Regions from separate parts of the Pseudoalteromonas sp. RB2-MNA-CIBAN-0110 genome, predicted to be linked through region 3. Evidence: predicted binding sites of a transcription regulator. Region 3 holds the regulator's gene; each other region holds the start of a gene.
The links. The regulator ArgR, encoded in region 3, controls arginine synthesis, uptake and breakdown. The targets are predictions, from matches to a motif close to ANTGAATANNTATTCANT.

Region 1 (11,047 bases), on a different contig from region 3:
TATAAGTGCGTTTTAAGCGAATGTGGTTGTATTCACGAGAGATATTTTCAACGGCAACAACCTCGTATTGAATACCGTTTTTTAGGCCAAGTTCAAAGTCTTGTTCAAGGCCTACCAAGCGCATTGCTATTAGTTCACCTTTTTTTATAGAGTAGCGCGTTGCAAGCTTAACTTTACAACCGCTTAAAGATATATCTGAGGTGCTAGCAGCAATGTTCTTTTTATCTTTGTAATCAATAGTTACTTTTATTGAGTAATTCATCCGTTCTTCACGGCGGCTCTCGTAAGAGGCAAACTTAATTACTTCAGTGCTTAAGTTACTTTCTGATTCTTGTAGTTCTGATTTTTCGGCGGCTTGTTTTTGTAATACGCGGTGGTTATTTTCTGTATTCATTACGGCTTCGTAAACGGCTAGGGTATATTCACCATGCTGTTTAAGTGCTTTTTCAAACACTTCAATGGCTGTGTCATCCATAAAGTGCTGTTTGCCGTTATGCTCATACGGTTTTACTTGGCCCGTCACTAATCCACGAAGATCAACAAAGCGTGCCACTGGCTGAGATAAGCGTGACATTTCCATTTTCATCAAAAATTGCTCAGGTTTGGTTAACCCAGCGGTTTTTGATTTGAAAATTAGGTCAAATTTAGCATTGCCTAAATATGTTTTTAACTCATTCACGAGGTCTTCGTGTTTGAGCATTATGTCATCAGCCATTTATAAAACCATCACCGTCTAATTGAAAAAGTAGGTATACTGTTAAGTCCATTTATTAGAAGTTCAATAAACGTTAAATCGCGCTATGTTATTAATATAGGTACAATTATTTTAGTTACTACTGTTTAGCTCTTGTTATTATGTGTTATATGCCATTTTGTTGGCAAGTTACTTTAAACTATTTCAAAGCAAAAAGTATGCCCTAAATTATAGCTAAAAAGAAACACCATGTGTATTTAATGATTGTGACGCTAGATTTTTACGCAGGCAAGAGTTTGTTGCTAAGTAAATGCTTGAAGTGGCAAAATAAGTTATTAACAGTAAATGTTTTTAAAATTAGAGAATCGTAGATAAGGTTATAAATGACTAAAGCGGCAAAAATAGAGTTTGTGTGTACAGAATGTGGCATGAACTACCCACGTTGGCAGGGCCAATGCCGCTGCGGTGCGTGGAACACATTAGCAGAATTTAAACCTTCAGCAGGGCAGAGTAAAAAAGCGTCAGTTCGAGCAAATGTAGGTGGTTATGCTGGCGGTGCTGGTGGCGGCTCTAAAAAAATCAATGATATTGCTACGTCAGAGGCAGAAAAACAGCTGACAGAAATTGGCGAGCTCGATCGTGTGCTAAGCGGTGGTGTAACTACCGGCTCTGTTAATATAATTTCGGGTGATCCAGGTGCTGGTAAAACAACATTGCTATCTGACCTAGTCGCGAGAATGTCACAACGTATGCCGTCACTTTACTGTACGGCCGAGGAGTCATTATCGCAGTTTAAAAACAGGGTAAATCGTTTAAAGTTAAACTATAACCCTGACGAGCTTTATTTACTTTCAGAAACCAGTGTTGAAACCATCATTGAAGAGCTCGAGAAAAATAAAATTAAGTTTGCTGTTATTGACTCTATTCAAGCGGTTGTAACCGAAACGGCAAATGGTAGCCCAGGTTCCCCTTCGCAAGTAAAAAGTGCCGCCCAAGCATTGACTCAATACTGTAAGCAAAATGATGTAACCATGTTCATTATTGCTCATGTAAATAAAAATAACGAAATAGCAGGTCCTCAAACACTTGTACATATTGTCGATGCGCTTTTACACATAGACACCAATGATGGGCAAATTCGAACCCTTAGGGCAAATAAAAACCGCTTTGGTGATATAGATACCGTTGGCATTTTTAAAATGTGCGAACGTGGGATGTTAAGCGTTGATAACCCGAGCGAAATATTTTTATCGGGGTCTACAACTGACTCGCCAGGCTCTACAATTACCTGTATCCGTAAAGGTAATCGAAATTTACTACTTGAAATTCAATGTTTAACTACCGAAACCGAGGCGGAATTTCCGCAGCGTGTTTGCGTTGGTTTAAACATGAACCGCATAAAAATGCTGACTGGCATATTACGCAAACACACTAAAACCAAAATATTCCACGATACGTTTTTTAATATTGTGGGTGGCCTAAGAATAGATGAAACAGAAACTTGTATTGATTTAGCATTAGTAACCGCGTTACTTAGCAGCTTAAACGAATTTGTTGTGCCTCGTACCACGTGTATTATGGGTGAGCTTAGCTTAAATGGCGATGTACGCCCAATTGACAGTGGAGTACCACGTGTTAAAGAAGCGGCACAACATGGTTTTACAGAGATATATATTCCATTTCGTAATTACCATAAGTCGATGGAAGGGCTGGGCGCTAAAATTACCCCAGTTAAAACAGTACATGAGTTGCTTAGTTTAATTAATTAATACTTACGGGTGTTAATGTGTAATGTTACTCTTAATAAAACTCGGTTTACACAAAGAATAGAATAAGGAAATAACATGAAAAAGTTAGTAATAGTTGCAGCGATTGTAGCTGCGGGCGTTGGTGGCGTGAGCTATGCAAATTATGTAGCTACACAAGAAGTGCGTGCAGAAGTAGATAAGCAACTTGCTCTAGTAAGCGAGCAAACTGGCGCTACATTTAAATACGCTGGTTTATCGGCAAGTGTTATTTCAAAAAGCGTAGAAATAACAAACATGGAAGTAATAAGCCCTGAGGGCGACAATGTTGCTAATATTCAAAGCATTGAAATAACTGGTTACGAGCCAGATAAAATATCACCGCATACATCATTTGATGTAAAAAGCTTTCAGTTTGATAAAGGTTTTGTTTCAAAATTACCTGCTGATACAAACGAAATGCTCGCGTCGGCAAGTTACGACTTACATTCATCACTTGATTACGATGAAGAGTCTGGCAATAGTGATGTAGTCGTTAAGCTTGATGCAAAAGACATTGTTAGTTTTAATATGGATATGGGCTTGGCTAATTCAAAAGCATTAATGGATGCTTCATTGGCGATTAGTAAAGCGCAGCAAGAAGCGGGTAACCAGCCACTTACTTATGAGCAAGAGTTACAGCAGCAAACACTTGTTATGCAAGCAATGAGTAAGTTAGAGCCGCGCAATGTTAGCTTTGCCTTAAATAACCAAGGTAAGTTAAAAGACTTACTATCAAGTGAGCTTGAAAAGCAAGGCATGACGCTAGAGCAAATGGAAATGATGTTAGAGCAGCAGTTACAACAAGCTCCTGTAACTGAAAATATTGCAGAGGCTTTAACTAGCTTTGCTAAAGGTTTAAATTCATTCAGTGTGTCTGCAAAGCTACCTGAAGGTAAAACTATGATGGAAATTAACCAACAAGTTATGATGCTAGTAGGGCAACCTGAAGAGCTAGTTAAGTTTATTAACTTAGAAGTTAAAGGTGATTAAGCCTTAGTTTTGTATTAATAAAGGCGCCAATTGGCGCCTTTATTATTTTGTGTTGTTATAAGCAGTTAGTAACTCTGATTGCTAAAGCAGTTTGCTTTTATGATATTGGTGATTATTTGTTGTGATGGTTTTATTTTTTCCATCGCTAAAAACTCATCAGGCTGATGCGCTTGGTTAATTGAGCCTGGGCCCATTACGATTGTTTCACAACCGAGTTGCTGGATAAACGGCGCTTCAGTGCAATAATTTACCGCGACCGCTTTTTGCCCTGCTATTTTTTCAGCCATTTTAACTAAAGCACTGTCGGTGCTACCACTAAATGCCGGGATTGGTTCATGTAAATCAATAACGCTCACCGCATTTGGGTATTGCTGATTTATCTCTTTTGTTGCATCAAGCACTAATGCTTGTAGTTCTTGTACACTTAAACCTGGTAATGGGCGCATATCTATATGCATTTCACAGCAACCACAAATTCTATTCGCATTATCGCCACCATGAATATTACCTAAGTTTAATGTTGGATAAGGAATTTCAAAGTGATTTATTGAATACTTATGCTTTAATTGCTCTTTTAAGATCATCAATTTTGTAATCACTTTATGCATTACTTCAATGGCGTTAAGGCCACGTTCGGGATCTGAGCTATGCCCAGAGCGACCAACCACTCTTATTGCTGTACTCATATGGCCCTTGTGCATAAATACTGGCGTCATATCAGTAGGTTCGCCAATTATACAGCGTGCAGGTTTTAAATTAGGGTGCTTACATATTTGCTGTGCACCTGCCATAGTTGTTTCTTCATCGGCAGTGGCGAGTATTAAAATAGGTTGAGTTTGCTGCTTTTCATCAAGTTCACTAATCGCTTGTAATACAAAAGCAAAAAATCCTTTCATATCAATGCTTCCTAGCCCGTACAATTTATTGTCGAGTTCGGTAAGTTTAAACGGATTGTGGTTCCAGCGGCTGTCATCAAAAGGCACTGTATCAGTGTGGCCCGCAAGCATTAACCCGCCATCGCCTTTTCCACGCTTTGCTAATAAATTAAAGCGGCCTTTACCTCCTTCTAATTCAATAATTTCACACGTAAAACCGAGTGTTTCGCACCACCTCGCAAGGAGTTCAATTACGTTTTTATTGCTCATACACAAGCTGTCTTCAATTGCACTAATAGAAGGGGCTGCAATCAATTGTTGATACATAGAAATAAACGAAGGCAAAGGCATAAAAAAATCCAAAATTATTATTCAATTTAATTGCATAACAATATAAAAGTATTTATGATGAATATCAATTCACTTTTTAAGCATAAATATATTAAAGTAAAGCTATGAAAATAATGCGACGATAATCTACAAATTCATTAAATTAAGTCTTAATTTAGCGTCTTAGCTAGTTTAAGCGAACAACATATATATTTAGCAGTAAATTTTAAAATAACGAGTAATCAATGAATGTAGTTATTATTGGCGCAAGCGGTTATAGCGGCGCAGAGTTAGCAAGCTTAGTTGCTAATCATCCAAACCTTACCTTAACAGGCTGTTATGTATCTGAGGGTAGCTTAGATAAAAATAAATTACTAAGTGATTTATATCCAGAGCACCTTGGCTTACTAGATTGTCCTTTACTTCCTCTTAGTGCATCAGCTTTTGATGACATTCAAAGTGATGCTGACTATGTGTGTTTATGTACCGATCACAAAGTAAGTGTTGATTTAGCGCCTCAATTTTTAGCTATGGGTAAAAAAGTATTTGATTTATCTGGTGGCTATCGTCTAGCAAGTAATGATGATTACGTTACTTACTATGGTTTTGAGCATCAACACCCAGAGCTTTTAAATGAAGCGGCTTACGGTTTAGCTGAGTGGAACAGTGATGCTATCGCTAACGCAAAGCTAATTGCTGTTGCAGGCTGTTACCCAACAGCGGCGCTCAATGCACTTAAACCGCTTAAACAAGCAGGCTTATTGAGCGATCAAAGTATTATTATTAATGCCGTTTCGGGTGTTACGGGTGCCGGGCGTAAAGCGAGTGTAGGAACACATTTTTGTGAGGTATCGCTTGCACCTTATGGTTTGTTTAACCATCGCCACGGTCCTGAAATTGAACAACACCTTGGCCACAAAGTATTATTTACACCGCATCTAGGTAGCTTTCCGCGCGGTATTTTAGAAACTATTTATGTACAACTTAAGCCAGGCGTTACCAAGGAAAACGTTGCATCTGCTTATCAAGTGCTTGCTAACGAACCATTAATTCGTTTGTTAGGCGATAAAATACCGTCAATTAAAGGTGTTGCTAAGCAACCATTTGTTGATATTGGTTGGCAGCAACAAGGCACGCAGTTAATTGTAATGTCTGCCATTGATAACTTATTAAAAGGCGCTGCTGGACAAGCTTTGCAGTGTATTAATATTTCTATGAATTTAGATCACACTACGGGCTTAAAAGGAGCGTTTTAAATGAGTAAAAAAACGTGGGTTATTAAACTCGGTGGTGCAGTACTTAATACAGAAAATGCAGCAAAAGCGTTATTTGACGTGCTAAGCGAGCAAAAAAATGATGAGTTTGTCATTGTTCATGGCGGTGGTTCTTTAGTAGATACATGGCTAAAGCAAGCGGGTTTTGCTAGTGCTAAACACCAAGGTTTACGTATTAGTCCAGCAGAGCAAATGCCTTATATAGTGGGTGCGCTTGCAGGTTGCGCTAATAAACAATTAATGACTCAAGCTATAAGCGCAGGGCATAAGCCTGTCGGCTTAAGTCTTTTTGAGGCGGGTGTGACTGCAACCCAAAAATTAAAAGCGCTTTGCTTAGTGGGTAAATGTACAAGCAACGATGACTCTATTATTAACGATTTACTTAAAATTTCTCGTTTACCTATTGTTAGCTCTATCGGCTTTGATGAACAAGGCTTGTGGTACAACGTAAATGCAGATGAAGCTGCAGCGGCTATTGCCAGTAATTTAAATGCAGAACTAATTTTTATGACGGATGTAGAAGCGGTACTTGACGCAAATAAACAACCGTTACATCAACTTGACACAAAACACATTGATATTTTAATTACAGATGGAGTAATTTTGGGCGGGATGGAGGTCAAAGTTAAGACCAGCCTTCACGCTGCCCAACATTTACGACGCGGTGTGTATATTTCCAGCTGGCAAAAGCCAGAAAATTTAACTGCTCTGCTGCAAGGCGAGCATGTCGGAACAAAGATTACACCATAGGTTTATTATGTTTGAGAATTTTTTAACGGGTTTAGAATTAGACCAAGAAGGCGCACTTAATTTATTAAAGTTAGCGCAAGATATAAAAGCAAAGCCAGAAAAATACAGCCAAGTATTATCGGGTAAATCAATCGTAACATTGTTTGAAAAGCAAAGTTTACGTACACGTTTATCGTTTGATATAGGTATTAATCGCCTTGGTGGTCATGCTGTTTATTTAGATCAGCAAAATGGCGCTATGGGTGCACGTGAATCAATTAAAGATTTTGCACTTAATATTTCTACTTGGGCCGACGGTATTGTGGCGCGTGTAAATCAGCACAGCACATTAACCACGTTAGGTGAATATTCATCGGTACCTGTGGTAAATAGCTTGTGTGACTTGTACCACCCTTGCCAAGCACTTGCTGATTTTTTAACACTTCAAGAAGTACATGGCGATGTGAGTCAGCTTAAAGTAGCTTACTTAGGTGAGGGCAATAACGTGACTCATTCATTGATGTTACTTGCCGCAACGCTAGGTACTGACTTTGTTGCTGTAACACCAAAAGGGTGTTCGCCAGATTCACAAATACTTAAAAAAGCAGAGCAAATTGCAGCAATGAATGGCGCATCAGTCATGGTGAGCGATAGAGTTGAAGCTGCGGTTGGTGCAAACGTTGTATACGCAGATACATGGGTATCAATGGGTGATACAACGCCGCTTGAGCAAGTAAAAGAAAAATACATGCCTTATCAATTAAACCAGGCATTGCTAGATCAAACAGGTGCGACTACGGTATTACATTGCCAACCGGCACACCGTGAATTTGAAATTACCTCTGAGGTAATGGATGGTCCAGCATCAAAAATCATTCAACAAGCAGAGAATCGCATGCATGCGCAAAATGCTCTGCTAGTTACATTACTAAATCCAAATTTTGTTAAGGAACACCTATGAGTTCAATTAAAAAAGTCGTTTTAGCCTATTCTGGTGGTCTTGATACGTCGGCTATCGTGCCATGGTTAAAAGAAAACTACGGCTGTGAAGTAATCGCGTTTGTTGCCGATGTAGGTCAAGGCGCTGAAGAACTTGAAGGCGTAGAAGCTAAAGCAATTGCCTCTGGTGCATCTGAATGTTACGTAGTTGACTTAAAAGATGAAATGGTAAGTGATTACATTTACCCAACGCTTAAAACGGGCTCAATTTACGAAGGTACTTATTTATTAGGTACTTCTATGGCGCGCCCAATTATTGCTAAAGCACAAGTTGAAATTGCACGTAAAGTAGGTGCTGATGCACTTTCTCATGGTTGTACTGGTAAAGGTAATGACCAAGTTCGTTTTGAATCATGTTTTGCAGCACTAGCCCCTGATTTAAAAGTAATTGCGCCATGGCGTGAGTGGGACTTATCGAGCCGTGAATCATTACTTGATTACTTAGCAGAGCGTGACATTCCGTGTTCAGCATCTGCTACAAAAATTTATAGCCGTGATGCTAACGCATGGCATATTTCGCACGAAGGTGGTGAGCTTGAAGACCCATGGTGTCAACCAACTGAACAAGTATGGACTTGGACTAACTCTCCAGAGCAAGCACCAGATAAATCAGAACTAGTAACATTAAAAGTTGTTGAAGGCGAAGTGGTTGCTGTAAATGGCGTAGAGCTTAAACCTTACGATTGTTTAGTTAAATTAAACGATATTGCATCGCCTCATGGTGTTGGACGTGTTGATATTGTAGAAAATCGTTTAGTTGGCATGAAGTCACGCGGTTGTTATGAAACGCCAGGCGGCACAGTCATTATGGCAGCGCTTCAAGCCATTGACGAGCTAGTGCTTGATAAAGCAAGCCGTAAGTGGAAAGAAGTACTCGGTGGCGAGTTCTCGCATTTAGTATACGACGGCCGTTGGTTTACGCCTCTTAAAGATTCTATTTTAGCCGGTGCTGAAGCACTTTCTAAAGTGGCAACAGGTGAAGTGGTACTTAAGCTATACAAAGGCCAAGTAACTGCAGTTCAAAAGCAGTCACCAAATAGCTTATACAGCGAAGCATTTGCTACATTTGGCGAAGATGATGTGTACGACCAGTCACACGCTGAAGGCTTTATTCGTTTATTCTCGCTTTCAAGCAGAATTTCAGCACTCGCTAAAAAGTAATTTATTACGCCCCTTATAAAAGGGGCACTACAGGGTTTGGAGAGATTTCATGGCATTATGGGGCGGACGTTTTTCTACGGGTCCAGATGAGGCGTTTAAGCAATTTAACGACTCTCTTCCCTTTGACTACCAGTTAGCAGAGCAAGATATTATTGGCTCTGTGGCATGGGCTGGTGCACTTGAACAGGTAAGTGTACTTTCAAGTGACGAGCACACAAGATTAGTGGCTGCATTAAATGAGCTGCTTGAAGAAGTTAAAGCAGATCCACAAGCGGTAGCTACTTCAGGTGCAGAGGATATTCATTCACATGTTGAAGCAGCTCTAATTGAAAAAGTAGGTGATTTAGCTAAAAAATTACATACAGGCCGAAGCCGTAATGACCAAGTTGCCACCGACTTTAGATTATGGTGCCGTGATACGGCTGACCATTTACTAGATGCTATTGCACAGCTTAAAGGCGAGTTTGTAGCGCTTGCAGAGCGAGAGCTTGGCACAATATTACCAGGTTACACGCACTTACAGCGCGCACAACCAGTATTGTTTAGCCACTGGTGTATGGCGTATGTAGAGATGCTAGAGCGTGATGAAAGCCGCCTGCAAGATGCTAAAGCGCGCATGAATTTTTGCCCATTAGGCAGTGGTGCATTAGCAGGTACAGCTTATCCGATTGATCGCCAAGCATTAGCGCATGGACTAGGTTTTACAGCGGCTACAAAAAATAGCCTTGATGGCGTATCTGATCGTGATTTTGTGTTAGATCTTTTAAGTTGTGCGTCTATTTCGATGATTCACTTATCTCGTATGTCAGAGGATCTGATTTTTTATAATTCGGGTGAAGCCGGATTTATAGAGCTTGCTGATAACGTAACATCAGGTTCATCGCTCATGCCTCAGAAAAAAAATCCTGATGCACTCGAGCTTATTCGCGGTAAAACCGGACGTGTGTTTGGTGCATTTAGCGCTATGATGATGACGTTAAAAGCGCTGCCACTTGCATACAATAAAGATATGCAAGAAGACAAAGAAGGCCTGTTCGACGCTATGCCAACATGGCTTGCATGTATTCATATGGCGCAAGCATGTATTAAAGGCGTTAAAGTAAACGGTGATAAGACACTTGCTGCAGCAAAAGGAGGGCATGCAAACGCCACCGAACTTGCTGATTACTTAGTTGCTAAAGGTGTGCCATTTAGAGAAGGGCATCACATTGTAGGTGTACTTGTACAGCTTGCGATTAGCGAAGGTAAAACGCTTGAAGAGCTATCGCTTGAGCAGTACAAATCAGTAAACACTGTATTTGAAGACGATGTTTACCCAGTACTTGAAATTGATGCGTGTATAAAAGCACGTAAAGCCCTTGGTGGGACGTCTATTGAACAAGTAACTAATGCTGTTAAAGAAGCCAAAAAAAAACAGCAAATAACGGTACGTGATGCAAATTTAGATGATGTAGAAGCAATTGCCACACTTATACAGCATTGGGCAACGGTAGGTGAAAACCTGCCTCGTGCAAAAAGCGATATGGTGCACTCTATTAACGAGTTTGCAGTAACAGAAATAAATGGAAAAGTGTCGGGCTGTGCGTCGTTATACATTTACGATACCGGCCTTGCTGAAATACGCTCATTGGGTATAGACCCAAAAAGTAAAGTGTCGGGGCAGGGTAGACAGCTTGTAGATCATCTACTTACTAAAGCCAAAAAATTGGCACTTAACCGAGTTATTGTATTAACACGCGTACCAGATTTTTTTGAACAACAACGTTTTACTTTTTGTAGCAAAGACTCTTTGCCTGAAAAAGTAATGAAAGATTGTGAACTTTGCCTTCGTAAAGAAAATTGTGACGAAGTAGCAATGGAATATATTTTGAAGTTAAGTACACGTGCGGAGATCCCGTGTAAATACGTAGCTTAAACTCCCTGGATACAAAAAACGTACGGTTATCCCTGTGCGTTTTTTTATGTTTGTAGTAAACTGGTCGGAGCTGTTTGGTTTGATTATATAAATATGTTTTGAGTGAGTTTTAAGGTGTCAAAAAAAGTTGGCACATTGGTTGCTTTGTATAAAGTAGATAGCAAAATAGCTATCACTACTTTAAACAGGTGATGCATTTATCTACATAATAATGTGGTTAAAAGTTGCACCAAATATAATTAAAACTTTTATAAGGATCAATCACATGCAAGTTTCAGCTAATAGCCAAGTAC
Region 2 (11,047 bases), on a different contig from region 3:
TAACTGAAGTAAGTGGGCTTGCGCCTGTACCGCCGTCGTAGCCAGAAATAGTAATTAAATCGGCATACGCTTTAGCAACACCCGTTGCAATGGTTCCTACGCCTGGTTCTGAAACCAGTTTTACAGAAATAAGTGCTTTAGGGTTTACTTGTTTTAAATCGAAAATTAGCTGCGCTAAATCTTCAATTGAGTAAATATCGTGATGTGGTGGTGGCGAAATTAACGTAACACCTGGAACAGAATAACGAAGCTTAGCAATATATGGGGTTACTTTTTCACCAGGTAATTGACCGCCTTCGCCTGGTTTTGCACCTTGCGCTACTTTAATTTGAATAACGTCAGCACTGCGTAAGTAATGCGGCGTTACGCCAAATCGACCTGAAGCGACTTGCTTAATACGCGAGTTTTTCTCGGTACCATAACGCAGCTTATCTTCACCGCCTTCACCAGAGTTTGAACAACCACCTAAGCGGTTCATTGCAATTGCTAGAGCCTCATGCGCTTCTGGCGATAATGCACCAATACTCATTGCTGCTGAATCGAAACGCTTGTATAGGTTTTCTGCAGGCTCTACATCATCGATGCTAATGCCTTGCTCTGGAATTTTAAGCGCAAGCATGTCACGTAAAGTGGCAATAGGACGCGTATTAACAAGTTTTGCATATTCACTGTAATCACTATATTCACCAGAACGAACTGCTTTTTGCAGGGTTTGGATTACATCAGGATTATAAGCATGATACTCGCCGCCATGTACGTACTTAAACAAGCCGCCGTGGCTTAATAATTTACGCTTACTTAGAGCGAGTTTGTGTAAGCTTTGCTGATCGTCATCAAAGTCGGTAAAGCATGCGCCCTGTATGCGACTCGCCACACCTTTAAAGCACATTTCAACAATAGCGTCAGATAAACCAACCGCTTCAAACAACATTGAGCAGCGATATGATGCAACCGTACTTATGCCCATTTTAGACATGATTTTGTATAAGCCCTTGTTAATGGCTTTACGGTAAGCAAGAGTTACTTCGCAATACGACTTATTAATAATTTTGCTGTCGCTCATTGCAACTAACGATTCATACGCAAGGTATGGATAAATTGCCGTAGCACCAAAGCCTAATAACACAGCAAACTGATGCGCATCACGCACGCTACCGGTTTCAATGATAATGTTTGATTCACAGCGAAGATTGTTATCAACTAATCGTTTTTGTACCGCACCTACAGCCATAGCTGCTGGAATCGGCAAATTTGCTTCATTAAAGTTACGGTCAGTTAAAATAAGCATTATACAACCAGCGGCTGCTTTTTCTTGTGCTTGGTCACAAATACGCGTTACCGCATTTTCTAAACCTTCTTCAACTGTGTAGGTAATATCAATTTTACAGTAGCTGTAATGCGCTTCATCAGCATTTAATAGCTGCTGCATATCTGCGTACATTAAAATTGGCGTATCAAACTGTAGGCGCTTAGCATGGCCTGTTGTTTCGTTAAATACGTTTTGCTCACTACCAATACATGTCGCAAGTGACATTACATGATTTTCACGCAGTGGATCGATAGGTGGGTTTGTTACTTGCGCAAATTTTTGGCGGAAGTAATCATAAAGCGAACGATGCCCTTCACTAAGCACAGCAAATGGCGTGTCATCACCCATTGAGCCGGTTGCTTCTTGGCCGTTTTCACCCATTACACGAATAACGCTATCAAGCTCTTCGTTGGTATAACCAAACATTTTTTGATATTTAGCTAGCGTTTCGTCATCAAATGAGCGATTTCCGGCGTCTTGTTCAGTAAGCTCTTCAAATGGAACTAAACGCTTAACGTTCTCCTCAAGCCATGACTTGTAAGGATGGCGAGACTTTAAATCTTGATCGATTTCATCTGAGTGCCAAATTTTGCCAAGCTTAGTATCAATAACTAATAATTCACCTGGACCAACACGGCCTTTTTCAACTACTTCATCGGCAGTGTAATCCCAAATACCCACTTCTGATGCAAGCGTAATAAAGCCATCTTGTGTAATTACATAACGCGCTGGGCGAAGTCCATTACGGTCAAGGTTACAAGCCGCAAAACGACCATCAGACATTACAATACCTGCCGGGCCATCCCATGGTTCCATATGCATAGAGTTAAAGTCGTAAAATGCACGTAAATCGTCGTCCATTGCACGGTTTTTCTGCCATGCAGGTGGTACGAGCATACGCATAGCGCGGAATAAATCCATGCCACCAGCTAAAAATAGCTCAAGCATATTATCTAGGCTTGATGAATCAGAGCCGGTTTCGTTTACAAACGGCGCTGCGCTTTGTAAATCAGGAATAAGCGGTGACGCAAACTTATATGAACGTGCGCGTGCCCACTGGCGGTTACCTTCAATAGTATTAATTTCACCATTGTGTGCTAAATAGCGGAAAGGTTGAGCTAAAGGCCAACGCGGCTGAGTATTAGTAGAAAAGCGCTGATGGAAAACACAAATCGCACTCGTCATACGAATATCAGCTAAATCTAGGTAAAAATTTGGTAAATCTGCAGGCATCATTAAGCCTTTATAGATAGTTACCAAACCAGATAGACTTGCGATATAGAAAGCTTCGTCATCAACAATGCGCTTTTCAGCGCGGCGGCGTGCTACATATAAGCGACGCTCTAAGTCTTTAGAACGCCAACCTTCTGGCGCGCTAACAAAAATTTGTTCAAAACCTGGTAATTGCTGTACAGCAATAGGACCCAACATAGATGGGTCAGTTGGCACAACGCGCCAACCTAAAATATTTAACGTTTCTTTTTCTAATTCTTCGCTAAGTATTTGTTTTGCAGCTTGCGCTAAAACAGGGTCTGAATTTAAAAATATCATACCCACTGCGTAGTTTTTGCCTAAGTGCCAGTTATGTTCACTAGCAATAGCACGGAAAAAGCTATCTGGTTTTTGTAATAATAAACCACAGCCATCACCTGTTTTACCATCGGCAGATATACCACCACGGTGCTGCATGCGATCAAGCCCCGTAATAGCAGTACGAATAAGCCTATGACTAGCTTGACCATTAACTTGAGCTATTAAGCCAAAGCCACAATTTTCTTTTTCTAACTTTGAGTCGTATAACATAGACCCCTCCCCTTGCTGCACTGTTAGCGTGGATGAACTGCTCGACGATTTGCTAACAGACGGACAAAACTAGCCTCTATCTTAAATAGAGTCAATAGCACTTTGAATACATATTCACATTCTTGAATATTTCTCACTTCATAGCAAGATTTCTTTTTATCATTATTTTTAACATTTAGCGTTATTTTAACCACTATTTTTTCATGACACTGGTGTCAAGTTTAACATATTGTAAAAAACACGAGCCTTCAGCGTACCAGCTTACGTAAACGTAAAGGCAAGCGAAAGTGAATAAGTATTCAGCGCTAGAGGGGCTATTCAGTTAACATTTAGATAGTTTTATGCTATTTCATTACTTTAATGGCTTAACATCCCCGATTATTGCTGCTCATTAGTATAGTTATGAAAGTTCATGTCATTTTTTGTACGTTAATAGTGAATTTTTATTTAAAACTATGTCCGATGCGGACACATAAACTGTCCGCGGACATAAATTTCAATAACAAAAAAACAAAATCACTTAAATATCAATAGGATAATAATTGGCATATTAATCGTATAGCTTTATATATAATCGCTAATTGGAATTACTATGTTTACTCTAAGCTTATTTTTACTCTCTCCTATTGCCGCTATTTGCACAGCAGCTTTATTACTGCTGTGCGAAAAATACATAAAAGCAATTTAGGGGAAATTAAATGATTAAAGATACCAGCGCACAAGACGTACAAGTAAAGGCACCTATAAGCTATAAAAAATACGCGATAATCACTGCGATTGTTTTCATTGTGGTCTCTGCAATTGCTTATATTTTTTTAACGAGCCATAGCGCTAAAAGCTCTATTAGCCGCTCAAAAGTACAGATTGCAAAAGTACATGTTAAAGCGCTCATTCGAGACATTGCCGCCAGTGGTAAAATTGTTGCTGCTAATGCTCCTAAAATCTACAGTCCAGAACGTGGATTTATAGATTTAAAAGTAAAGGCCGGCGATACAGTAAAGCAAGGCGACACACTTGCCCTGCTGCAAAGCCCTGAGTTAACTAATGAATTGAAGCAACAGGAGTCTGTACTTAAAAGACTTGAAGGCGAACAGCAAAGGCAACATTTGCAAGCAAGACGCCAAACACTCACCTTAAATAAAACACTCGATATGGCACAAGTCGAGCTTAACGCCGCTGAGCGCGAAAATCGTCGCGCACAGTTATCAATACAAAAGCACTTAATTAGCCAAATTGATCTAGAAAAAGCAGTTGATGATTTATCCCGAGCTAATCTCTCCTATAAGCATGCGCAGCAAGAGGTATTGCTTGCCAAAGACACGCTCGCTTTTGAACTACAAGCTGCTAAAAGTGATGTAACCCGCCAACAACTTATTGTTGATGACTTAATCCGAAAAGTAAGCAACCTATCTATTAAAGCTACCGTTACAGGGATCGTGGGTAACCTATTAGTGCAACAAAAAGCCGCAGTGACGCAAAGCCAACCTCTTATGACTCTCGTCGACTTAAGTAATTTTGAAGCCGAACTCCAAGTTCCTGAAAGTTACGCAAACGAATTAGGGCTCGGTATGGAAGTAGAGCTTAAGTTAGGCAATGAAACAGTGATGGGGAATTTATCCGCCATATCACCAGAAGTTAATAATCGTGAAGTAACCGCACGCGTCCGGTTTAAAGGTGTTACTAACAACATTCGTCAGAACCAACGCTTAACTGCACGTATTTTACTCGACAACCGAGAAGGTGTAATGCAAGTAAAGCGTGGTGCATTTATGCAGCAAGGCGGAATTATAGCTTATAAAGTCGATGGCAATATCGCAAAGCGTATACCTATTATAATAGGCGCCACCAGCATTAATGCGGTTGAGCTTTTAAGCGGACTAAAAGAAAACGATGAAATTATTATTTCAAGCTACAGCGACTTTAAGCAAGCCAACACGATTTTATTAAATTAAACAGACGTTCTCAACCAACGCTAAAAATAATTAGGAACAACCATGTTACAAATGAACAATGTAAGTAAAGTATACCAAACAGAAATGGTACAAACCCATGCGCTTCGAGATTTTAATCTGCAAGTAAACGAAGGCGAATTTATTGCTGTTACTGGTCCTAGCGGCTCAGGAAAAACAACCTTTTTAAATATTGCAGGTATGCTCGAGCCTTTTAACGAAGGTGAATACCTGTTGGATGGCGTTAATGTTGGCAGCCTAAACGATAACCAACGTGCTGATTTACGTAATCAAAAAATTGGCTTTATATTCCAAGGCTTTAATTTGATCCCCGATTTAAATTTATATGAAAACATAGAAGTTCCTCTTCGCTACAGAGGGATTAAAGCAAATGAGCGAAAACGTCGAATTGAGCAATGCCTTGAACAAGTTGGTTTAGCATCTCGCGCTAAACACTTACCTCAACAACTCTCTGGTGGCCAGCAACAACGTGTGGCAATAGCCCGTGCGCTTGCTGGTAAACCTCGTTTTTTACTTGCCGATGAGCCAACAGGTAACCTTGACAGCTTAATGGCTCGCCAAGTTATGGAGTTACTTGAACAAATCAATCGCGACGGTGCCACTATTGTAATGGTAACGCATGATAGCGAATTAGCCCGCCGTGCTCCGCGTAATATTCAAGTAGTTGATGGACAACTTGCCGACTTTACGCTTTATCAGGGCGCGCAAACTATAAAAACAGCATCGGGGGTTTAACTAATGTTTATTCATTATTTAGATTTAAGTTGGCGCAGCTTCAAGCGCACCCCACTGGTTAGCTTTTTAATGGTACTTGCCATTGCGATAGGTATAGGCATAACAATGACCAGCCTTAGTGTTTATCACATGATGTCGGCCGATCCTATTCCAGAAAAAAGCAGCCAACTTTACAGTGTGCAATTACAAACAATGGACGATGGTAGTACGTGGTGGACAGAAGATAACATGCCACTGCAACTGACCTATCAAGATGCTGAGAACTTATTAAACGCACCCACGTCAGAGAAAAAAGTGGCTATGATGCGTACCGGCTTTTCAGTTTATCTGGACTCCGACAAAATAAAACCTTTTATAGGTAATGCTCGCATGACAACGCCTGACTTTTTTAGCATGTTTAATTTGTCATTTCTATACGGAGGGGCTTGGAGCAAAGAGCAAGAAAACTCAGCCGCACCTGTGGTTGTTATTACCCAAGAGATAAACGATAAACTATTTGCAGGACAAAACTCTGTCGGAGAACTGATTTACTTAGATGATGCAAGCTATCAAGTAGTTGGTGTTATTAACCATTGGCCTCTCAATATTAAATATTATGATTTAAATAACGGTGCATTTAATCAAGTAGAAGAGTTATTTATGCCCTTTAGCTTAATAAAGGCAAAAGAGCTCGTAAGTTGGGGCAATAGCAATGGATGGAAACACGAAAACACACCAACCTTTGCAGATAAACTGCAATCTGAGCAAGTATGGATCCAGTTTTGGGCAGAGCTAAATACGCTTGAACAAAAACAAGCCTATCAAAATTACTTATTAGCCTATATGCAAGAACAACAAAAACGTGGTCGATTTAATCGTAAAGAACTTGAGTATAAACTTCGCGATGTAAACCAATGGATGCAATACAACAACGTCGTCACCGAAGACAATAAAATTTTAGTGGGCCTGAGCTTTATGTTCTTAGGTGTCTGCTTAGCCAATATTTTAGGTTTACTTTTAGCTAAGTTTTTACGCAGAGCGCCAGAAGTAGGTGTAAGGCGCGCATTAGGTGCTAGTAAAAGGCAAATATTTTTACAGCACTTAGTTGAGGTCGCCATGCTTGGCTTTATAGGTGGCATGCTAGGAATTGTACTAGCACAACTTGGCTTAATGGGCGTAGGGCAAAGCTACGACTACTATGAAAACTTAGCGACAATGGATTTAACCATGCTATTGAGCGCTCCATTGATTGCAATTACAACCTGCATTTTGGCTGGTTTGTACCCAGCTTGGCTAGTGTGCAAAACCAACCCTGCCATTTATCTTAAGAGCCAATAAGGAATTTAACAATGTTAGAAATAAAACCTATATTCAACGCCTTATGCCGCTCAAAGGTGGGCGCTGTATTACTGCTAATTCAAATTGCAATCACAACGGCAATAGTCAGTAATGCTGCATTTATCATTCAAGACAGAATTAGCTATTTAAACCAAGAAACGGGCTACCCTGAACAAGATATATTTAAGTTTAATGTAATGACCTTTGGTACTGATATTAACTTAAGTCAGCAGTTTGAGCTTGATGAAAGCATGCTTAGAAAAATGCCAGGCGTGGTCGATGCCGCATTAAGCAGTAGTATTCCGCTATCAGGGAGTGGCAGCGCTTCGAGCTTTAATTTAAAACCTGCTCCACAAGAAGGCCTAAGTGTCAGGACCGCTTATTTTTTTATAGATGACCACGCAATTAATACCTACGGCGTTAACTTAATTGCAGGGCGAAACTTTACCGAAGATGAAGTGCTAGTTACAAACGAAATTACACAAAAGCGCACCAACGTCACTATAGTCACTAAAGCCTTACTTGATGAGCTCTACCCTGATGGAGATGGTTTAGGAAAAATAGTTTATTTTGGTGACCTACCACTTAAAGTTATTGGCGTAATCGGAAAAATGAAAGGCCCGTGGCTCAAAGACAGTAAACCCGATAATCTTGCGTTTATTCCTTATATTAAAGCAGCAAGTTATGCACAAGTTGCCGTTCGTACAGAGCCTGGTCAGCGAGCAGCTGTAATGAAAGAAATAGGAAATGCTATGCTCGAAAATTACAGCAAACGCGTTATTAATAACATTAAAGGACTTGATGAATTAAAAAATGAGTATACCGCTCAAGATCGCCTCATGATGCGCATGCTCATAGTATTAATCACTATTTTAGTGCTTATAACCGCTCTCGGTATTTTTGGCTTAACCTTATTTAATATTAGCAAACGTACTAAGCAAATTGGTACACGCAGAGCACTTGGCGCAAGAAAGTCAGCTATTGTTAGCTACTTTTTAGTAGAAAATGCATTAATTTGTAGCCTAGGTTTAGCCTTAGGTGTAGTAACAGCAATACTGCTTGGGAAAATGTTAATGCAGTATTTTTCTGTAGCTGCACTACCGCCAAGTTATATAGCCGTTACCGCCATTGCCGTATTTTTAATGAGCTTACTTGCGGTATTAGCGCCGGCTAAACGCGCTGCTAATATTTCGCCCAGTATCGCAACTCGCACTATTTAATAATATGTAAATCACTATGCTACACTGCTTAGTAAGGCAGTGTAGCCATTAAAAAATTATAAAAATAACCTATGACTCATAAAATACTCATTGTTGATGATAACCAAGCAGTACTCGACGCACTTTCGTTATTGCTCGAGATCCACGACTTTTCGGTAGTCACTGCAACAAATCCGTTTGATGCTCTGCAAATAGTTCGCTATCAGCGAATTGAGCTTGTAATTCAAGACATGAACTTTACCAGCGACACAACCTCTGGCGAAGAAGGTAAAACGTTGTTTTATGAACTACGAGAAATAAACCCACACCTCCCTATTATACTTATTACAGCCTGGACCGAACTTGCTACCGCTATTGAGCTTGTAAAAGCCGGTGCTGCCGATTACTTACCAAAACCCTGGGATGATGCAAAACTACTAGTTTGTATCAGTAACTTAATAGAGCTAGGCAGTGCTAAAAAAATAGTGGCGACACATAATCGCCATCAACAAGAGCGTGAAGGTACATTTAAAAGCGCAGACCTTGCCGGGCTAATATTTAAAAGCACGGCTATGGAACGACTGGTCACTATGGCGCTACAAGTAGCTAAATCTGATATATCTGCATTAATTACAGGCCCTAATGGAAGTGGTAAAGAGTGCATTGCGCATATCATTCAAAAAAACTCCCCACTTGTATCGCAACCTTTTATTAAGGTAAACGCAGGCGCACTACCACAAGAACTTATAGAAGCCGAACTTTTTGGCGCTGAAGCTGGCGCATACACGGGGATAACTAAACAACGTATTGGTCGATTTGAAGCAGCTGATGGCGGTACGTTATTTTTAGATGAAATTGGTAATTTACCACTCTCAGGACAAATAAAATTACTACGCGTAGTACAAACCGGCGAGTTTGAACGTTTAGGCTCAACACAAACACAAAAAGTAAATGTGCGAGTAATATCGGCTACTAACGAAAACTTACTACAAGCAATTGAACAAGGTCGATTTAGGGAAGACTTATATTATCGCCTTAATGTAATTGAACTCAATGTGCCTGCCCTTAGCGAAAGGCAAGATGATGTTTTAGCACTCATTAGCCACTTCTTACCTCACCGAGAGCTGACTATAAACACAGAGCAAGCACTTCAACATTATAAATGGCCAGGTAACGTTCGAGAGCTAGAAAATGCTTGTAAACGTGTAGCGGTACTAAAACCAACAGGTGCGCTTACAGTCGATGACTTTGCACTTTCGTCATCGGTTACTGCTCAACAAGAAGCAAAAGCAGAACCGACCAAACAGGAAATAGAACACGCAATGCGCGCTCATCAAGGTGTTATAGCCAAAGTGGCCCGTGAATTTGGTTTAAGCCGACAAGCTCTTTATCGTCGATTACAAAAAATGGGTATTGATTATTAATGCCAAACATTATTAGCCACTTTACCCTAAGCCAAAAGGTTGTGTTAATTTGCGCACTTTGTAGCGCGCTGCCTGTTTTTATTATTGCCGCACTTAGTGGTTTTGATATGTACTACACTCTGTTTTTAATATTACTAACGCTTGCATTTAGCACCTTGCTTTCAAGAGCTCTCACCAAACCAATAAAGCTTGGCATGCAATCGCTTGAAACCGGGTTGCTTAATTTTAAAGATGGTGAGCTCTCCAGCTTACTAGCGTATAAAAGTAATGATGAACTTGGAAAACTATGCCGACTTTATAATCAAACCGCTAAACAGCTTCGCCAAGAAAAACAATGGATTTACCAGCGCGAGTTAATGCTTGATAAAGTATTGCAAAGCTCGCCGCAAGCGTTATTACTGGTCAATGATAATAATACGGTGGTATTTAGTAATTTAATTAGCCGTAGTTTATTTAATAGCGCAACCCGCCTTGAAGGTATGCAGCTAAGTAAATTGCTCGAAAATTCGCCCCTGCAATTAATAGCAGCTATAGAGCACGGTGTTGATGGCCTCTTTAATATAGAAATAGAGAATCAAGACTCGCAAACTTGGCATTTAGCCACCGGGGAGTTTTTACTCAATAACCAAAAGCATCATTTATATATATTTAAACAATTAACCCGTGAGCTTAGTCGCCAAGAAGTTGCCGTGTGGAAAAAGGTAATACGCATTATCAGCCACGAATTGAATAATTCACTCGGCCCTATGTCGTCCATGTTACACAGCGCACAATTGCTCGCAAATAAAGTTGATGAGCCCCGCCTTGCCCGTGTATTTGCAACTATTGATGAGCGAATTAGTCATTTAACTGAATTTGTACAAGGCTATGGCAAGTTTGCTAAATTACCTCAGCCACAAAAAACACGGATTAACTGGCAAAACACACTCAATAATTTAAAAAATCACTGGCAATTTAGCTACGAAATAAAAAATTCACACAATGAATTACAAGCTGATCAAGCCCAACTCGAGCAGCTGCTCATAAACCTATTAAAAAATTCACACGAGTCAGGCTCCAACTCCAATGAAATACATATTCAGGTCGAATTTGTACCCCAAGCTTGTGTTATAAATGTGAGCGACTGCGGCAAAGGAATGAGCGAGCAAGTAATGGCAAATGCTTTAGTGCCCTTTTATTCTACAAAAAGTACGGGGAGTGGTTTAGGGTTGGCCTTATGCAGAGAAATCGCAGAAGCGCACCAGGGGCATATAAGTTTACATAACAAAATAGAGGGCGGCTTAAACGTAC
Region 3 (11,047 bases):
CATTGCCTTTACCTTTAGTGGCTTTTTCATGATAGGTATCCCACTTGAATTCAACTTCTTCATCTTCAACTTGTACAAACTTCTCTTTAGGCATGCTATCAAGTAGTGTCATTATGTTGTGGATTAAAGGTTGAGTATTAAGTTTATTAATTGCTGAAATGTGATAAATATTTTCAGTTTCGCCCAGCTCTTCTGCAATCGCTTCGCATAGCGCTTTTGCTTCATCTTCTGGTAATAAATCTATTTTATTAAACACTAACCAGCGTGGTTTTTCAGCTAATTTAGGACTGTATTGGTGTAGCTCGTTAATAATCGAGAATGCATTATCAACAGGGTTTGAACCATCTACCGGCATTACATCAATAATGTGCAATAACACACGACAACGCTCTAAATGCTTCAAGAAGCGAATACCTAGGCCTGCACCATCAGATGCACCTTCAATTAGACCCGGAATATCGGCTATAACAAATGATTTATTTGCTTCAGGACGTACTACACCTAAATTAGGAATAAGCGTCGTGAATGGATAATCAGCTACTTTTGGTCTTGCTGCAGATACACTACGGATAAACGTAGATTTACCTGCATTTGGTAATCCTAGTAAGCCTACATCAGCTAATAATAGTAACTCTAACTTTAAGTTACGTACTTCACCGGGTGTGCCCAATGTTTTTTGACGAGGTGCTCGGTTAGTACTTGATTTAAAACGTGCATTCCCCAAGCCGTGGAAACCACCTTTTGCAACCAAAATTCGTTGACCATCTTGAGTTAAGTCACCAAGTCCCTCTTGGGTATCAACATCCATGATGCGCGTGCCTACAGGCACCATAACAAATAAGTCATCGGCTTTTCGGCCTGTACAGTTACGGCTACGACCGTTAGTACCACGTTCAGCTCTATGAAAGCGCTCAAACTGATAATCAATTAGGGTATTTAAGTTTTCATCAGCTTGTAGATAAACACTACCACCGTCTCCACCGTCACCGCCGTCTGGTCCACCATCTGGAACATATTTTTCACGACGGAAAGACACGATGCCGCTGCCACCGTCTCCAGCTTCTGCGCGAATTTCTACTTCATCTACAAACTTCATGATTACTCACTTTAGGGATTGGCTTGTTTAATAACTCTATTATATACCCAAGCCAACACAAATGCAGGCTTGGGTATATATTTTGACTGACTACAAAACAAAAAACCCCGCAAAGGCGGGGTTTTTAACTACCTTACTGATTACTCAGTTACGATAGTTACGTATTTACGGTTTAAAGGACCTTTTTGTTCAAACTGAACTTTACCATCTGCTTTTGCGAAGATAGTGTGGTCTTTACCGATACCTACGTTAGTACCAGGGTGGAAACGAGTTCCACGCTGACGAACAATGATGCTACCCGCTAGAACTGATTCGCCACCAAAACGCTTAACACCTAGGCGTTTGCTTTCTGAATCGCGACCGTTACGAGTACTACCAGCTGCTTTTTTATGTGCCATTTCTAAGTACCTCTAATTAAGCGCTAATGCTAGTGATTTTAACTTCAGTGAACCATTGACGATGGCCCATTTGCTTACGAGAATGCTTACGGCGTCTAAATTTAACAACCTTAATCTTCTCACCGCGACCATGTGAAACAACCTCAGCTGTTATCTTGCCACCGTTTACGAACGGTACACCGATCTCGATTTTCTCACCATCAGCAACTAAAAGTACTGAATCAAATTCTACTGCCGCACCAGTTTCAACGTCTAATTTTTCAAGACGAATCGTTTGACCTTCAGTCACACGATGCTGTTTACCACCACTTTGGAAAACCGCGTACATAATTAACTCCGTCTGTGCACCCTCAAATCGGCGCAACTAAAATATTCTTCGATAGGGCGCGAAGTTTACGCTAACGCGAAATAACTAGCAAGCCTATTTTGTAATTAAAATGAATAAAAAGTAGCTGCTTTGAGAGCAATTCAATATTTACCCCATTTTATATTAATTAGCCCTTTTGCCAAGCGCTTTTTAACTCTTAGTCGAAATAAATTAATGTACTCAAATATGACCCTCACAGCTTAATATCTAAGCACACCATAAACTGCATATTGATTATCAATTAATCAGTTATCTTGGCTAATTCAGTCTAAATTAAGTACTTTAATAGTGTTTTTTCAATCAATCGTCACAAAATATCGAGCTAGTGCATTTTTTGTTGTACAATCTGCGCCGTTCACACATAAAAATTGGCTCGGAGATCAATGGATATAAAAGCTATCCAGGCGTTAATCGAAAGCGATATGAATGACGTCAATCAACTTATACATGCGCAAATGCGCTCAGATGTGGCGTTAGTTAATCAGCTTGGTTTATATATAGTTAGCAGTGGCGGCAAACGCGTTCGTCCAATGCTCGCGATTTTAGCAGCCAAAGCGCTCGGTTATCAGGGTAAAGATCACATAACACTTGCAACAATTGTTGAGTTTATTCATACAGCAACGCTATTGCATGATGATGTTGTAGATGAATCAAACTTACGACGTGGCACGCCTACAGCAAATGCTGAATTTGGTAATGCTGCTAGCGTATTGGTTGGTGACTTTATTTACACTCGTTCATTTCAGCTTATGGTTGGTCTTGGAAAAATGCAGATTATGCAAGTACTTGCCGATGCAACAAACATTATTGCTGAAGGTGAAGTATTGCAGTTAATGAACTGCAACGACCCAGATACGACCGAAGCCAGTTATATGCAGGTTATTTACTCTAAAACAGCTAAGTTGTTTGAAGCAGCGACAGGCCTTGCTGCCATTATTACTGAGCAAGACCAAACTACTCTCGATGCACTAAACCTATATGGTATGCATTTAGGTACTGCGTTTCAGCTAGTAGACGATGTACTCGATTACAATGCAGATGCTGAGCAGTTGGGTAAAAACATTGGTGATGATTTAGCTGAAGGCAAACCAACGCTTCCACTTATTTATGCTATGCAACATGGTAGCGAGCAGCAAACGCAGCTTATTCGTGATGCAATAGAGCACAGTAATGGTATGGAGCATTTAGAAGAAATTTTATCGGCACTAAAGCAAACTAATGCGCTTGAATTTACAATGCAAAAAGCAGAGCTTGAAGCTGACAAAGCTATTGCGTGTTTAGACTTTTTAGCTGAGTCTGACTATAAGCAAGCACTCATAAGCCTTGCTCGTATTGCGGTTGACCGCGACCACTAGTTTTAACTAGTTACACAGTGTGAAATTAATTCTGAGCAATAAAAAAGCCTGCAAATGCAGGCTTTTTTGTTATTCTACTTTGGCTATTACGCCATGAAATCAACACCTTCTTTGATGTCTTTTTTCAGTGTTTCAAGCATGTCATTTTTTGCTTTTGTTTCAAATGCGCTTAGTTCGCCGTAAGAAAGAATTTCTTCTACGCCGTTTTTACCTAAACGTACTGGATGTGCAAAGTACTCTGCATCGCCATTTTCAACAGCAACGTAAGCGTAATCTACAACTTCTTCACCTTGTAGGCCTTTAACTAAAGACATACAAAAACGAGCTGCAGCAGCACCCATAGATAGCGTAGCTGAACCACCGCCTGCTTTAGCATTTACAACTTCAGTACCCGCATTTTGGATACGTGGAGTAAGTGCAGCAACTTCTTCATCTGTGAAAGAAACACCTTCAACTTGAGAAAGTAGAGGAAGAATAGTTGTGCCTGAGTGACCACCAATTACTGGTACTTTAACAGTTGCTACGTCTACGCCTTTAAGTTCAGCAACAAATGCTTCTGAACGAATAACGTCAAGCGTAGTAATACCGAATACACGTTTAGCGTCGTAAGTACCTGCTTTTTTGAATACTTCAGCAACGATTGGAACTGTGCCATTTACTGGGTTAGTAATAATACCTACTAACGCTTTAGGACAGCTAGCAACAATGCCTTCTGCTAAAGTTTTGATGATACCAGCATTTACATTAAATAAATCAGCACGATCCATACCTGGTTTACGTGGCATACCCGCTGGGATAAGAACGATGTCAGAGCCTTCAAGCGCTTTGTTTAATTCGTCTGCGCCAAAGCCTGCTACTTTAACATCTGTTGGGATGTGAGAAAGGTCAACCGCAACACCTGGTACTACTGGTGCAACATCATAAAGTGATAATTCAGAGCCAGCTGGTAAGCCTGTTTTTAATAATAAAGACAACGCTTGGCCGATACCGCCTGCAGCACCTAATACAGCAACTTTCATTGGAATTCTCCGTAATTTGAGGTAGGAAACATTTGTGGCTCTTAAGATAATGAAATTAGCGACTAAAAACAAATTTATCCTGTCTATTTCAAGTATATTTTCGACCATAGTCGTAAACTTTTGTGATTTAACGCATCAAACTGGCAAGTTAACTAAACAACTGCTGCATAATTATTCATTTTTGTGTAGAATTTGCGGCATAAATAACAAAAACGAATAAAGACTATGCAACCACAAGATAAACAAGAAGCACTGGTAAAAGCATTTAAATCACTATTAAAAGAAGAAAATTTTGGCTCTCAAGGCGAAATAGTTGATGCATTAAAAGATCAAGGCTTTGACAATATAAGCCAAAGTAAAGTATCGCGCATGCTAAGTAAATTTGGTGCTGTACGCACACGTAACGCCAAACAAGAAATGGTTTACTGCTTACCTGCTGAAATGGGTGTACCTACGGCTAAAAGTCCATTACGCCAATTAGTAATCGACATTATGCACAACGAAATGATGATCATTATTCGTACCAGTCCAGGCGCCGCTCAGCTTATCGCTCGTTTATTAGATTCATTAGGTAAAGCAGATGGCGTACTAGGAACAATTGCAGGCGACGATACTATTTTTATCGCTCCTGCTAAAATATCTGAAATAGATGTAACACTTGAACGTGTTCGCATTTTATTTGATACGGTTTAATAGCAAACTAAATTTGTTTTAAAAACCCGACTGAAGGCGCAAAGAAAGCAGAACCCATATCGGCTTGAGTAAAATCAAGCCAGTGGTCGTAACAATCCCCTTCCCCTAAACGACTATTAAGTACTTTTTCAAATGCGGTGCCCGTACAAGAGCATGTAATTGATAACATTCCCTGCTCATACACATCGCCATAAGGCATGCTCTGATTTAATAATAGCGGTTGTCCGTCTTCGTCTTTTAGCTCACTTCGCGAAGCATGGCTGGTTTCAATCGCAGGGGTAATTAGCGTGTTATCAAGGCGCGTACGTCCCATTATTTGTTCTTGCTCGCTCAATGATAAGTGCTGCCACATAGTTAAATCATGCTTATAACGCTGTACATGAATATAACTCCCCTGATCTTCAAAATTGCCAGGGTTACTAATTAAAGCCGTAGCGCGCTTTTTTCTTCCATGTGCGGTGTCGCCACCATAAATAAAACCATTAAAATCACGACCATCTAAAAAGCGAAAATTACGAATTTGCTCCACCAGCTCAACATCGGGGGCAAATAGTTTTAAAATTTGCAGCGCAAATAAATGGTTAACGTCTTCACGGTCAGAGCGAATTTGCACAAATAAATCGCACGGTTGTACGCTCATTTGATGATCGCTATGGTTTATATTAGGAAAGCTCTGTAATTCGCTTGGGATGTATTCAGGGAGGATATGCGGCCAATATTGCGCACCAATAGCAACCATACAAGAGAGCATTGATTCTGAAAATTGATCGCTAAATTCTTCTTCAATAGCGCTTACTTGTTTTAACTTTGCGCGAAGTGATTCATCTTGACCATCAAACACATTAAAAAATAAGTGCAAACCGTGTAAGTTTGCTTCAGCACAAATCCCTGATTGCGCTTGCGCCATTGTTATTCCTTAGTTTTATAGATAAAAACACAGCGAATAACAAATTAATTACGATTCGAAAAAATTCACCGTGTGAGGTTTTATTTTTATTATAACCTGCTCATTATTTTCAAATGACTGGCCATATTGTGCAGCAACTTCAATTTCTTGTTCATCAATAACAAGTGAATAAACATACGCCGAACCAATAAAGCGACGACTTATGATTGTAGCTCGCTTACTAAATTTGTCACTTTGGTTATCTGCCACTAATTCTATTTGATGGGGACGTACATATATAAGCCCTATGCTTACGTCATGCTTACTCTCAACATAAGATTCGACTAAACCAAATGGTGTTTTGTATTCAGTTGCTGTTAATACTTCTGCGCTCAAGTATATGCCTTGACCCAGAAACTCTGCAACCTCCTTTGAACATGGAGCTGCAAAAAGCTGCTCAGGCGTGCCTTGTTGCTCAATTTTACCGCGATGCATAATGGCAAGTGTATCTGAAAAGGCAAACGCCTCTTCTTTTGAATGTGTAACAAACACAGCAGATACTTGGGTTGCCTTAATAATTCGACGTATATCGGCAATTAATTCAAAGCGTACTTGTGTGTCGATATTTGAAAAGGGCTCATCAAGTAGCAATAAACTAGGCTTATAAGCTAATGCACGAGCAATAGCTACACGCTGCTGTTGGCCACCCGATAACTGATGCGGGAACCTGTCGGCACAGCCAATTAAATGTACCAGCTTAAGCATTTCATCTACGCGTTGCTGCTTTTGAGCTTTACTCATTTTACTAAGCCCAAATGCGATATTATTTGCCACCGTCAAATGCGGAAACAACGCATAGTCTTGAAACATCATGCCGATGTTTCGGTGCTCAGGCGAGACAAACGATTGCTCATCACTCACTAATTTACCGTCTATAAAAATAGACCCTTGCTTAGCTTCAATTAAACCTGCAATCGCTTTTAACGTGGTCGTTTTGCCGCACCCACTCGCTCCGAGTAGACAAACAATTTCATCTTTACCCACTGTTAAATCTAAATCGTGAATAACCTTTGTACCGTTATAGTGATAGCTCACGCCTTGTAAAATTAAACTACTCATTTAACTACGCTGCTCCATAGAACGATTAATAAAATACAAAGGAATAAACCCAACAATAACAATAAATAATGCCGATATAGAAGCAAGCTCTAACTGCTCGTCACTCACATACTGAAATACATGAGTAGCTAAGCTTTCAAAATTAAACGGCCTGAGCAATAGCGCAGCCGGCAGTTCTTTCATGCACTCAATAAATACCAATAAAGCAGCAGTAAGCAATCCTCTTCGCAGTAAAGGTAGGTGCACTAAACGCAGTGTTTGTCCTTGGCTTTTACCCATTGATTGGCTTGCCATATCAAGTGATGGGCTAATACGTAAAAAACTCGACTCAATTGCTCCGTGTGCAATGGCGTAAAACCTAACAATATAAGCAATAATAATAGTAAGAATGCTACCTGTAAGCAGTAAGCCAATATCTAAATTATACGGCTCGAGCGCTGTGTTAATGGTGTTCTCTAATAATGTAAGTGGTAACAAAACCGCAATAGCGAGTACTGTGCCAGGCAACGCATATCCTGTGCTTGCTAAACGCCCAGGAATAAGCGGATACGTTTGCTTTGCCACACGCTGATAAAAAACGACAAAAATACTCAACGTAATCGTTATTAGGCTCACAACCCCAGCCACTTTTAAACTTTGCCAAGCGTAACTAAAAAACTCTACATTCCATGCTTTATCAAAGTAGGTAATGGCGTAATTTATAAGTACTGCAATAGGGATTACAAACGCGATAAATAAAATAAAGCTGCAAAATGCCGTTGCGAGCCAAGCTGACTTTCCTTTTAATACATAGAGAGATTCACTATTTACACTTGATTGGCGCTCAAATACCGCTTGGTTACGACGACTAAAGCGCTCTGCCATTAATGCTAAAAATAACAGTAATAACATCACACCCGATATTTTAGCTGCCGCTGTAAGTGAGTAATAACCAAACCACGTATCGTATACGGCAGTCGTTAATGTACTTACGGCAAAATAACTCACTGTTGCAAAGTCAGCCATGGTTTCCATACTTATAAGCGCAAGAGCCGCCACAATAGCCCCACGAGAGAGTACTAAGCTTACTTTAAAGAAACTTTGCCAAGGAGATAATCCCATTAACTGGCTAGCTTGTACTAATTTGAATGACTGCTCGCGAAGAGCCGTTTTAAAAATCAAAAATAAATACGGATAAAGCACCAAGGCAATCATAACGATGGCCCCGGGTAATGTACGTATATCAAAAAACCAATAGTCATTAGGCGATTGCCAGCCAAACCATTCTCTCAGCGCTATTTGCACCGGGCCCGCATAATCTAATAAATCAGTGTATACATAGGCAATAATATAGGTGGGCATAGCAAGGGGCAGCATAAGTGCCCATTCAAACTGTTTTTTACCCGGGAAACTACAGTAAGCCGTTAGCCACCCAAGTGGCAAAGCTATGGCGCAGCTAAGGACGCAAACACCTAAAACAAGCAATACGGTATTGGTTATGTAATCCCAAAGCACGGTATCCCACAGGTGGGAAAACACCTCAGAGCTACCTTGTAGAGATTCAAAAAGAAGAAAAAACAACGGGGCCGATAGAATTAAGCCAGTCGACCACGCAAAGAGCTGCCATTTAGACAGCTTAAATTTATTAGTCATTAAAGATCGAACTTCACCTCATCAATTAGCTTAAGCGCTAACGGACGATATTTACTAATCTCATCAAGTGGCAAGCTGTCTTCTTTAAAACTCCCCCAAGAGGCAACCAAACTTGATAGTTCAACACCCGACTTAACTGGATACTCCATATTTAATGAGGCATACATGTTTTGTGCTTTGCTGTCGGTCATATATTCTATGAGCTTTAATGCATTTTCAGGGTTTTTAGCATATTTGGTAATAACCGCACCCGAAACATTTATGTGTGAGCCACGATTAGTTTGATTCGGAAAGTTAATATTTACGGCCTCTGCCCAACCTTTTTGCTCTTTATCTTCTAGCATTTTACCAAGATAGTAACTATTACCTAATGCCAAGTTACATAAACCTTCTTTAACTGCTTTAACTTGAGCACGATCGTTACCTTGAGGTTTACGTGCTAAATTAGCCTTAACACCTTCAAGCCACTCTTTGGTTTGCGCTTCACCATGGTGTGCAATCATAGAAGCCACTAAACCTAAGTTATATGGATGTTTGCCTGATCGCGTACAAATTTGTCCTTTGTATTTAGGATCTGCTAAATCTTCATAAGTGAGCTTAGGTAACTCACCAACTCGCTCTTTTGATGAATACACATTACGCACTCGCTTAGTGAGCGCGACCCATTGGCCATCACCGTCACGAAAAGCTGCAGGCACGTTATTATTTACACTGTCACTTTTTATAGTTTGTGTTAATTTTAAATCTTCTAATTGAATAAGCGCACTAAAATTAGAGGTTAATACTAAATCGGCTTTACTGTGTTTACCTTCGCGTTTAACACGCTCAATTAACCCTTTTTTAGCAAAAACAACATTGGTTTTTATTCCCGTTTGTTTTGTAAAATCTTCTAAAATTGGCTGAATCAAAAACGGCTGACGAAAAGAATAGATATTAACAACGTCACTTGCAAAGGCTGGTGCCGATGCTGCTAATCCTAAAAAAAGTGTAAATACTGTCTTCATTATTTCACCTAAATAATTGTTATTATCATCGAATTCTACCGCGCTCATTCAAAAAGTGCACACTTTAAATAAATGTAAATATGTAAATAACGCCCAAAAAGGAAATGCAGTGTAAGAGATGTCTCACGGATGTGACAGCTAATGAGTAAAAATCAAGATAAAAAACACACAAAAACCTCCTAAGCAACTGTATTTATTGAACATTTACATTATTACTATTGCATAAATACTAATTGAATGTAGTTTTATCCCTATTTTAGTTGCTCTATTGCACTATAATTTACGCATCAACCAAGCAATGACGCTTATTGAGTAAAAGGAAATGGACTGCTTACTCAACCAACCAATGATTAGGTTACCAGGACAACACGGATTTTAGGACAGGCTCAGGATGAGTATCACAACGCGATGTTGTAAAAAGGACAGCGTCAGGAAGATGCGAAAAGGATAACAACACGGCTAAGTTGTTTAACAGGATGTTTAAGGAATAAATGGACAGGCCTTTAAGGCAACACAATGGATTGGTTAAAATAGGGATACACTAGGAAGTGTAATTAAGGATTTGGTAATAGTATTTACCCTACAGGATGTTTAGGAATTTAAGGATACAGGCCCGGATGGTCTACATTACATAGAACTAAAAAGTAATATAGTAATAAACATGGATTAGTAAAAATTGGAGTTGATTAAGTTCAATTGCAGGATGCAGAAAATTAGAAGATTCCGCAAGCGCGCCTAGAGATAGAGCGCGCTTTTCTTTGCCTAAAATTTGGGTTTAGTAAAGCTCTAAGCAACTACCACTAACTTTTGCAGGGTAATACTGCATCCCAGCTAATCAATATTAATACCTTCAAATACTTTATTAATATTTTAAATTTCGCTAAGTTTTTCATTAATTGCGCCGATAACTAAGTAACGCAAGGATCATAAATACTCAATGGATATGAATTTTAAAACGCCGCAAAGCAATACCTTTTTATGTAAAGTATCAGACGCAAGTACAGCAAAACCAATTGGCGTTTTTAGTGCCCAAACTCCCAACGAAAATCCGTATAAAGCTTTATTTAGCCCCAAAGGTTATAACTTTTTAAATATGCCAATGAGTGAGTTTAAAAACATACTTAACGTAATTATCCAGTTAGAAAGCGATATTTCTATTAGTAAATGGGGTGAGGGTTCTCGACCTGATGAATTTAGTTATCAGCTTAATAGAATATCTAACGCTATTGCGACTACTCACTTTAAAGGAAAAACCGATATTAGCTGTTACTTTTTAAAGCGAGTCGAAGAGGCTAAGGATATGATTGGTGAGGACTGCACCTCGTTTATTCAGGCTCACAATAGCGTAAGCCAATTATATAATACGGTTTTACAATTAACATCTGAAGAAGGCTTCAGAGCAATTCAAAATAAAGCACTTGCTCACTTAAAAGAGCAGCAAGCTTTCGCTTAACTGCGTAAAACTACTCTTCTAGCGG

Region 1: the regulator ArgR is predicted to act here: its motif matches at 4,754-4,771, upstream of argC (N-acetyl-gamma-glutamyl-phosphate reductase).
Region 2: the regulator ArgR is predicted to act here: its motif matches at 3,214-3,231, upstream of gltB (glutamate synthase large subunit).

Annotation. Positions count from the first base shown of each region.
Region 1 is NZ_JBEOOQ010000007.1:16,100-27,146, forward strand. It holds gene AAEY68_RS05675 (PilZ domain-containing protein) at 1-715, opposite strand, end outside; gene radA (DNA repair protein RadA) at 1,078-2,463, shown strand; gene AAEY68_RS05685 (aq_1923 C-terminal domain) at 2,539-3,471, shown strand; gene argE (acetylornithine deacetylase) at 3,537-4,697, opposite strand; gene argC (N-acetyl-gamma-glutamyl-phosphate reductase) at 4,922-5,932, shown strand; gene argB (acetylglutamate kinase) at 5,933-6,700, shown strand; gene AAEY68_RS05705 (ornithine carbamoyltransferase) at 6,708-7,640, shown strand; gene AAEY68_RS05710 (argininosuccinate synthase) at 7,637-8,839, shown strand; gene argH (argininosuccinate lyase) at 8,889-10,754, shown strand; gene AAEY68_RS05720 (hypothetical protein) at 11,020-11,047, shown strand, end outside.
Region 2 is NZ_JBEOOQ010000013.1:52,934-63,980, reverse strand. It holds gene gltB (glutamate synthase large subunit) at 1-3,112, opposite strand, end outside; gene AAEY68_RS08635 (efflux RND transporter periplasmic adaptor subunit) at 3,811-5,064, shown strand; gene AAEY68_RS08630 (ABC transporter ATP-binding protein) at 5,107-5,817, shown strand; gene AAEY68_RS08625 (ABC transporter permease) at 5,821-7,134, shown strand; gene AAEY68_RS08620 (ABC transporter permease) at 7,146-8,354, shown strand; gene AAEY68_RS08615 (sigma-54-dependent transcriptional regulator) at 8,426-9,757, shown strand; gene AAEY68_RS08610 (sensor histidine kinase) at 9,757-11,047, shown strand, end outside.
Region 3 is NZ_JBEOOQ010000002.1:128,665-139,711, forward strand. It holds gene cgtA (Obg family GTPase CgtA) at 1-1,096, opposite strand, end outside; gene rpmA (50S ribosomal protein L27) at 1,237-1,494, opposite strand; gene rplU (50S ribosomal protein L21) at 1,511-1,822, opposite strand; gene ispB (octaprenyl diphosphate synthase) at 2,245-3,216, shown strand; gene mdh (malate dehydrogenase) at 3,303-4,235, opposite strand; gene argR (transcriptional regulator ArgR) at 4,461-4,928, shown strand; gene AAEY68_RS01920 (Dyp-type peroxidase) at 4,936-5,835, opposite strand; gene AAEY68_RS01925 (ABC transporter ATP-binding protein) at 5,884-6,933, opposite strand; gene AAEY68_RS01930 (ABC transporter permease) at 6,934-8,565, opposite strand; gene AAEY68_RS01935 (Fe(3+) ABC transporter substrate-binding protein) at 8,565-9,569, opposite strand; gene AAEY68_RS01940 (hypothetical protein) at 10,507-11,022, shown strand; gene AAEY68_RS01945 (tRNA-uridine aminocarboxypropyltransferase) at 11,033-11,047, opposite strand, start outside.